DNA from 2 places in the Kribbella yunnanensis genome. Region 2 is predicted to be linked to the other one. Evidence: riboswitches for the same ligand, from Rfam matches in the RefSeq annotation. Region 2 holds a riboswitch; the other holds the start of a gene.

Region 1 (4,407 bases), on a different contig from region 2:
GTTGCCGTGGCCGAGCGGCCAGACTGTCTCACCGGTTGAGGTGGACAAGGTCTCACCACTGGGTGAAGGGGAGCGATGACACGGCTGCTGATCGTGGACGACGAGGCGCTGGTTCGGGCCGGGTTGAAGATGATCCTCGAGTCCGACGGTGAGCTCGAGGTGGTGGCCGAGGCCGACGACGGCGCCGACGCCGCCGCGATGGTGACCAAGCACCGGCCGGACGTCGTCCTGATGGACATCCGGATGCCGCGGCTCGACGGGTTGGCCGCGACTCGGGCGGTTCAGGCGCTGCCGGATCCGCCGAAGGTCGTCGTACTGACGACGTTCGATCTGGATGACTATGTTTTCCGGGCGCTGCAGGCGGGGGCGAGCGGGTTCCTGCTGAAGGACACGCCGCCGCGCGAGCTGGTGCAGGCGATCAAGGTGGTCGCGGCCGGGGACGCGATGCTGTCGCCGGCGGTGACCCGGCGGCTGATCGGCCACTACGCCAAGGACTCCCGCGCCGATCGGCGCCGGGTCGGGCAGGAGCGGGTCAGCAAGCTCACCGAGCGAGAGCGCGAGGTGCTGGTCGAGGTCGGCAGCGGGCTGCCGAACGCCGATATCGGCAAGAAGCTGTTCATGAGCGAGGCCACGGTGAAGGCGCACGTCTCCCGGCTGCTGGTGAAGCTGGCCGCGACCAACCGGGTCCAGGCCGCGATCATCGCCTACGAGGCCGGTCTGCTCACCGACGACTGAGAAAGAGAAACCGGCCGGGGGATCGTCGGAGGGGTGGGGGTCGACGATCCCGCGGCCGGTCTCGGGTCAGAGTGCCCGGGGGGAGGGCACGCTGACGGGGGAGGACCTGACAGTCAGGTCAGACGCGGCCGAAGGCCACGCTCTTGGTCCAGATCTTGCCCTTGCCGATCCGGGTCCCCGGCTTCGACGCGTGCCAGAGCAGGTTGCCACCGGCGTAGACGCCGACGTGGTAGACGCTGCCGCCACCGTTCTTGAAGAAGACCAGGTCACCCGGCTTGGCGGCCGCGCGGCTGATGTGCTTCGTCGCGGCGTACTGCTGACGCGAGGTACGCGGCATCTTCTTGCCGGCCGCGCGGTACACGAAGCCGGTGTAGCCGGAGCAGTCGAAGCCGCGCTTCGACGTGCCGCCGTAGCGGTACGGCGTGCCCTTGAGCTTCGCGGCCTCGCGGAGCACCTTGGCCCGGAACATGTCGGCCTTGACGCCACCCTTGTTGCCGTAGAGCACCTTGTGCTTCGCGGCCCAGGTGAGGCGACCCCAGGTCGCGTGGTCGGTGGTGCCGCTGACCTTGATACCCCAGGACAGCTGGAACTTCTTCAGGGCCACCACGGTGCTGTTGCCGAAGTAGCCGTCCGGACCCAGCCGCAGGGCGCGCTGGACGAACTTCACGGTCGGGCCGGAGTCACCCTTGCGGAGCAGCGGGCGGCTCTTGATCGTCGCGTGACCGCGGACCTGGGCCGGGCTCAGGGCCTTGGCCGAGGCGGTGGTCGGAGCGGCGGCGATGCTGACCAGGGCGCCGCCGCTGACGGCGAGACCCACGGACAGTACGGCGGCCGCGGCCCGCGGAGCTGCGGACCGGGAAGGCTTGCGGTGCTTCGGGAGAGTCCGAATGGCGGCGGACTCGGTATGGCTGACGGCGCGCGAAAGCGACGTCCGTCGGGCAGTGACGGGCATGGTTGTCTCCCGACGCCTACGGAGTTAGCTGTCGGGTTCGGGCTGGGAAATCTTGCCCGGTCCACTCCCGTGGACTTCACCCCAGGGATCCGACCACTCACGGTCGGGCCCCAACCTCCTGGGTCCCCCACCTCTGCCATTGGTTGTTCGAGGGGAGCGCAGGTGCCTGGCAGAGCTCGGCGTGACACCTGTGCAGTTCGTGTTGTTTACCGAACCGCCGACGACTGTATAACAGAACGATCACGACGCAAACCCTCAGATCGACAGAGACCCTCTCAAAAGGCCCTCAGAGCCTCTCTGACGGATCAATGAGTCTTGGTGAACATCTGGTGTCCTGAGCGCGTCTGAGCGTGCCGGAGGCGCCAAATGAGGGCTTCGATGTGAGCTGGGTCACACTTTGCGGTCGCTGTCTGTGACAACGAGCACAGTGCGTACTCAGGTCCGGCTGAGTTCCTTGCGAATTCAGCCTTGTGCGAGCAGTGCCTGGAGGCGATCGAGGCCGACGTTCCCGCCGCTCAGCACCACTCCGACGCGCTCGGGCAGCCCCTGGATCCGCCCGGCCAGTAAGGCCGCCAGCGCGCTCGCCCCACTCGGATCGAGGACGATCTTCAGCCGTTCGAACGCGAACGTCATCGCGGCCAGGATCTCCTCGTCGGTGACGAGAGCGAAGGCCTCCACCAACCGCCGGTTGATCGCGAACGTCAGCTCGCCCGGCGTCGCGATCGCCTGACCGTCGGCAATCGTCCGCGGTACGTCGATCGTCACCCGCTCGCCGGCCGCCAGGGATCGGGCGTGGTCGTCGCCGGCGGCCGGCTCGACGCCGATCATCCGGATCCCCGGTGACAGTGCCGTGGCCGCGGTCGCGCAGCCGGCCATCAGCCCGCCACCGCCGACCGGAACCAGCAGCGCGCCGAGCTGGCCGACTTCCTCGATCAGCTCGAGCGCAACCGTCCCCTGCCCGGCCATCACGTCGTAGTGGTCGTACGGCGGGATCAGCGTCATCCCGCGGTCCTTGGCCAGTTCCGTGGCCAAGGCGGCCCGGTCTTGCGTATAGCGGTCATAGCTGACGACCTCCGCGCCGTACCCCTTGGCGGCTGCGACCTTCGTCGGCGGCGCGTCAGCCGGCATCAGGATCGCCGCCCTGCTGCCCACGAGTTGAGCCGCCAGAGCCACCGCCTGGGCGTGGTTCCCCGATGAGTAGGCGGTGACGCCTCTTGCCAGCTCTTCTGGCGAGAGTCGGCTGATGGCGTTGAAAGCGCCGCGGAACTTGAAGGCCCCGATCCGCTGGAAGTTCTCCGCCTTCAGGAACACCTGCGCCCCGGCCCGCTCATCCAGGGTCCGGGACGTGAGCACCGGCGTACGGTGTGCGACGCCTGCGATCCGGCCCGCGGCGGCCTGGACATCTGTGAGACTCAGCTCAGCCATGGGGTGACGCTATCGCGATGTCAAAGTGGTGCGGTCGGCTCCGTACTCATCACCGAGAGGGCCCGGGCCGGGTCCGTAGCTGAAGGAGACACCCGTGAAGTACCTAGTGGTCCTGAACATCAATCCGGACGTGCTGTCCGCGCTGAGCGAGTCCGAGCAGCAGGCGATCTTCTCCGGGCACGAGAAGTTCATGGCGACGATCCAGGAGTCCGGCGAGTTCCACAGCACGGTCGCCCTGGCCGAGCCGGCCAAGAGCTCGGTTGTGAAGGTCCGCGACGGCGTGCCGGCCGTGACCGACGGACCGTTCCTGGAGGCCAAGGAATTCCTGGCCGGCTACTACCTGATCGACGTCGCCAGTCTGGAGCGCGCGCAGGAGCTGGCCGCGATGATTCCGGACGCCGGGATCGAGGGCCTCGGTGTCGAGGTCCGGCCGGTCATCCACGAGGTCGGCCTGTAGAACAAGCAGGGGGTTTCTCCACAGCCTGTGGAGAAACCCCCTTGTTTTCTTGACGTTTCAGTCGGTCTGGTCGTCGAGGTTCGCGTCGGCCGCGTTCTTCTTGATCGACTCGATGCCGTTCAGTGCGCCGGCCTTGGTCTCGTAGCTTTCGCTGCTGGTCGCGATGACCTCGCCGTTGCCGGCCTTCAGCCGGAACCGGAACTCGCCGGACTTGTCCTTGTAGAGCTCGAACTTCGCCGCCATCGGTATACCTCCACCTGGATTGGTATCACTCCGTTGGCGAGCGTAGCGCCGTCAGCCCGCCGGTACCTCCCGCACCACGCCGGGCGGTCCGTCCCAGCCGGGCCACGGTCCAGCGGCCGCACCGTCAGCGTCCGGCCGCTCCTCCTCCACTGTCTGGTACGGCGACAGTCCGCGCGCCTGGTAGTTCGCCAGCGCGGCCGGTCCGTCCAGGGTGTTCGTGTTCACCCAGACGCGCGTGATCGGGGCGACGTCCTCGTGCCGCTCGTCCAGCGTCCACGCCTGTCGGATGCCGACTGTGAGCAGGTGACCGCCGAGTCCGCGGCCGATGAAGCCCTGCAGCAGGCCGAAGTTCTCGATCTCGACTTCACTGCCCACTCCGCGCAGGGCGACGTACCCGGCCGGTACTCCGCCGACCCAGGGCACGTAGGTCTCGAAACCGGGCCTGCTCAGCCACTCCACCCACTGGTCCCAGTTCCAGCCGAGTTTGCCGATCCAGTGCCAGTGGCCGCCCACTGCGGTGTAGAGGTAGCGAGCGAACTCCGGTGAGACCTCCTCGACCGCTCTGACCTCTACTGGCTGTTCTTTCGCCGGCTGG
Region 2 (4,407 bases):
TCGGCGGCGAGCGGGACCTTGTCGTGTCCATCCTCCAGTACGTCGCTCGCGGCGGCGGAGGCGAGCAGTACGTCGCCTCCGCCGCGGCACTGGGGACTTTCGCCAACCGGTTCCCGCATCGAGTTGCCCTCGGCGGCACCTCGGTGCGGGCGGGGATCGTGATGAGCCGGCTGGGCGTGCCGTCAACGCTGCATCTGGTCAGCATCAACGACACCATGCGCGGACTGCTGTCGCCGGACACCGAGTACATCTCCAGCAGCGTCGAGGACACCTTCTACCCGCACCTGATCGTCCAGTACGACGCGGGCCTGCGGATCCGGACCGGCGATCTCGACATCACCGCGCCGTACCCGAACCGGCTGATCTACGTCAACGACCCGGCCAACGGCGCCATGCTGCTGGCCGACGAACTGGGCGACCGACTGAGCAAAGCGTCGGTGTTCCTGATCTCGGGCTTCAACGCCATGCGCGACCAGGAGGAGCTCGACCGGCGGCTCACCGAACTGCGATCGCACCTGCGGCAACTGCCGCCGGATGCGGTGACGTACTTCGAGGACGCGGCCTTCCACGAGCCCGCGTTCAGCCGCCACGTCCGCGACGCCTTGCTCGAGGTGATCGACGTGTACGGGCTGAACGAGGACGAGCTGCAGTCGTTCATCGGGCACCCGGTGAACCTTCTCTCCGCAACCGAAGTCGCCGACGCGCTCACGGCGCTGCACGCACTCATCGCCGTACCGACGCTGGTAGTGCACACGAAGTACTGGGTGGCGGCGTTCGGCGAACGCGCCGACCAGTACGCCGACGCTCTCGACACCGGCACCGTGATGGCCACCGCCCGCTACCGCCACGGCGACAACTTCACCGCGGCGGACGTCGACCACCTGCACGCGCAACCGCGATGGCCCGAGTCCATCACCTTCGCCGCGGCGCTCCACGAGCGGATGGGCGCCGCGGTCCGCTGTGTCCCCGGATTCGTGCTCGACATCGAGAACCCCACTACCGTCGGGCTCGGCGACACCTTCGTCGGCGGCTTCCTCGCCGCCGTCGCCGAGCCGCGATTGTTGCGGTAGGCAAGTTCTTTAGAAGTTCGGCTGCGCCCAGCCGAGGTAGCTGTTGAAGTACGGCAGGCTCGCCTTGCCGATCCTCCCGTTGACACTGGTCGCCCAGAAGTTACCGTCACCCGTTGCGATGCCGACATGTCCGTAGGAGCTGATGTTCCAGAAGACCAGCGCACCCTTCGGCGGGTTCAAGTCACCCCGGTGCGCCGCGCCTCGCCGTACGGCGTCGTTCCAGTTAGCGATCGCCGACGCATAGATACCGGTCCGGCCATACGCGTTCTCGACGGCCTTCTCGCAGTACCCCTGGTACGACGTGGAGCCGTTGCGGGCCCTGAACCACGCGATCGCGTCATCGGCCCGCGACTGCGGGCCGATGGACGTACTGGCGATCGGCGCCGGCGCGGGAGTTGCTGTCGCGGTGGCCGGAACAGTAACGACCAGCCCGCCGAGCACGGCGGCGGTCGCGGTCAGACGCGTGAACGAGCGAACAAAAGCTGACCTCATGATGGTTGCCTTTCACTCTCAACTGCGACGGGAGGGCTTGTTCCATCAAGGCAAGCAGAGCGTGACCGCGTTGTCGCAGTAGGCAACGGAAGAAACTCACGAAGACCTGATGCGTTAGGTAGGCAATTTACGGATCGTTGCCCGCCGTCACATGAAGGTTGCTCCGGACTGATCCGGATGATCCTTGGGCGCAGACATCCCGGCCAGGAACGCAGCATAGAGTCCCGCCACGGTCTGAATGGTCGGCAGATCCACCGCGACGTGGAACGCCGCCGGATCCACAGCATCGATGGAGATCATCCCGAACAGCGTGTCACCCGACGCGACCGGCACCGCCATGAACGAGCGGTACTTCTTGCGGGGGTTCCAACCGACCGCCGGAGTCTCTCCCTCGACGTAACGCCAGGTGCGGGGCTCCCGCGCATCCAGCGCGTTGAAGGTCTCCGTGCCGCGGCCGCCGTCGCCCTCGTACACCGCGCGCATCGGCTTGGAATTACCCCGACCAGCGCGGTGCCGGAACACCAGACGACGATCGGAGATGTCGCCTTCGACCAAGTACAGACACACTCGCACCCCGGCGTCTGCTCCACCATGCAGATTGGCGAGACCAGCCAAGGTGGCCGTCTCCGCCGCGCCGGCGAGTCGCTGTCTCGGCAGGGTCTCGCCGGGGTCCAGCTGCGCGAGCGCTCCCAAGTGTTCCGCCAGCGGGGCGATGACACCGTTGACCGTCTGCACGCGAAACGCGATCTCGTCCTTCTCGCGGGCGCCTGCCCGCTTCGCCCGCACGCCGGCCTCCCAGGCCAAGAACGCCGGGATGGCGACGATCACCGCGGCACACACCATCCCCATCAGCCGGATGATCTTCTTCCGGTCGCCGGAGAAGATCCACCACCCGGTTTGGTCAGGCAGCACCTCGCCGTAGTCGACCTGCAGCGCCCAGGCCCCGAGCCCGGCCGCGATCACCACGCCCCACAGCGACAACCGCCACCACGACAGGCGGCGGTACCAGGGACGCACGTCGGGGGCCTCCGACCTGCGACGCCCGTTGAATTCGAGCATGCACAACTCCCAACGCCTGTGAAGTTAGCTGTCGGGTTCGGGCTGAGAGTCAAGACCCGGTCCGCTCCCGCGGACTTCACCCCAAGGGTCCCAACCACTCACAGTCGAGACTCCAACCTCCTGGGTCCCCCACCCCTGCCACAGTCCTTCGAGGGGAGTCCGTGTGTCCGGCAGGGTTCGGCGTTGACACACAAACAGTCCAGTTGCTCACGGGACTGTCGGCGACAGTAGCAGAGCGATGCCGGAACGGCTCGCAACGTCGCGAGACACGCTCAGCGTCGGCGTTTCGCCTTGTCTACAAGGCTTGTCGACACGGCTGGCGGAATCCGGCGCAGGCCGAAACCTCTCGCCACGCCGACACTTCGCGCACATTCGGTCATCCCAACAGCGAATTCAGTCGGGGTGCCGGACTTCTCAGGCCCTGCCGGCCAGCCGTTCTGCCAGACCGCGCAGGCCGATGAGACGCAAGAGCTTCACTCTTGTCTCGAGGGCGCGTCGCTGCTCTCGCTCGCGGACGTCGGCAGCCGCGGCCGCTTCGCTCTCAGCGCGTACCCGAGCGAAGTATTCGTCGGGGTCTCGCGCCGCGGCGACGGCTCGTTCGGGTCCGGACATATCCCCTAGCGGCTCCACAACATTCCCCTCAGCGATTGCTCGTGGCACGACCCTGGCACGAGCCGAGCCTGAGCAACAGGCACCCGACCGCACAGTGTCCCTAACGTGATGATCTTCAACCACTTTCACCTTTACGCGAATCTAACGTAAGCCTCAACGGTCGAATCCGTCCCCAAGTCACACAGAACCTGCGCGAGCACTCCGGACGCGGTCGCGTTCGTACGACGAGTCTTGCCACGAACCCGCATCGTTGGGAAGGCCAGAGCTCGGGGCATCCGGGGGCAGCCCCCAAAACCCTTTCAGAGCTGACCGCGTGCCCGGACCCGCCAGATGACGGCGACAGATCGACGAGGTATCGGTCAGAGCAGGTTCGCGGTCACCAGGTGCTTTTCGACTTGGGCTATTTCGTCGGGGTTGAGGGGGATTTGGGGTGGGGCCATGGTGGCGGTTTCGATGATGCCGCGGAGGTGTAGGGCTGCTTTGAAGGCTCCGAGGGCGGAGGAGCTGACGCCCATGCGGGTCGGGTCGCCTACTCGGATCAGGTCGAAGAGGCGGATTAGGCGTTCCTGTTCGGTGCGGGCGTCGTCCCAGTTGCCGGTGGTGGCGTGGTTGACGAGGTTTACGTAGCCGTGGGGGTCTACGTTGCCTAGGCCTGGGACTACTCCGTCGGCGCCCATTCGCAGGGCGTTGTCGACGGTTAGTTCGGAGCCGGTGAGGATGCTGAAGTTGGTGATGTCGCCGCGGTCGCGGGCGCCGAGGATGACGTTGCGTAGGCCGGCCTCGTCGCCGCTGGAGTCCTTGAGACCAGCCAGTACGCCGTCCGCCGCGAACTGCAGCACTAGATCCGCGCCGAGCTTGGAGTGGACGGAGACCGGGAGGTCGTACGCGAACACGGGTAGTCCGGCGGCTGCTGCGACCAGGCGGAAGTGCTTGTCGATCTCGGCTGGATGGGTGCGGGTGTAGAAGGGCGCGGTCACGACGATGCCGTCGACGCCGGCGGCGACTGCGGTGCGGACGTGGTCGATGACTCGCAGGGTCGCGGTGTCGATCACGCCTGCCAGCACTGGCAGTCGGCCGGCTACGTGGCCGACCACGGTGTCGAGCACGACCTTGCGGTGTCCGTCGGGCAGGTAGGCCACCTCGGAGGTGGAACCGAGCACGAACAGTCCGCTCA

The links. A riboswitch is a leader RNA that binds a small molecule or an ion and turns the genes downstream of it on or off. The one in region 2 is predicted to bind cyclic di-AMP.
Region 1: another riboswitch for cyclic di-AMP. It lies ahead of ABD231_RS18635 (C40 family peptidase); the one in region 2 lies ahead of ABD231_RS29530 (hypothetical protein).

What each region holds. Positions count from the first base shown of each region.
Region 1 is NZ_BAAANF010000013.1:159,210-163,616, forward strand. Features, by position in the region: gene ABD231_RS18625 (sensor histidine kinase) at 1-79, shown strand, start outside; gene ABD231_RS18630 (response regulator) at 76-735, shown strand; gene ABD231_RS18635 (C40 family peptidase) at 854-1,687, opposite strand; cyclic di-AMP (ydaO/yuaA leader) riboswitch at 1,687-1,856, opposite strand; gene ABD231_RS18640 (pyridoxal-phosphate dependent enzyme) at 2,150-3,112, opposite strand; gene ABD231_RS18645 (YciI family protein) at 3,207-3,569, shown strand; gene ABD231_RS18650 (YegP family protein) at 3,627-3,812, opposite strand; gene ABD231_RS18655 (GNAT family N-acetyltransferase) at 3,864-4,407, opposite strand, start outside.
Region 2 is NZ_BAAANF010000019.1:136,250-140,656, reverse strand. Features, by position in the region: gene ABD231_RS29540 (ADP-dependent glucokinase/phosphofructokinase) at 1-1,070, shown strand, start outside; gene ABD231_RS29535 (NlpC/P60 family protein) at 1,080-1,562, opposite strand; gene ABD231_RS29530 (hypothetical protein) at 1,710-2,621, opposite strand; cyclic di-AMP (ydaO/yuaA leader) riboswitch at 2,621-2,814, opposite strand; gene ABD231_RS29525 (hypothetical protein) at 3,036-3,233, opposite strand; gene ABD231_RS29520 (dihydrodipicolinate synthase family protein) at 3,593-4,407, opposite strand, start outside.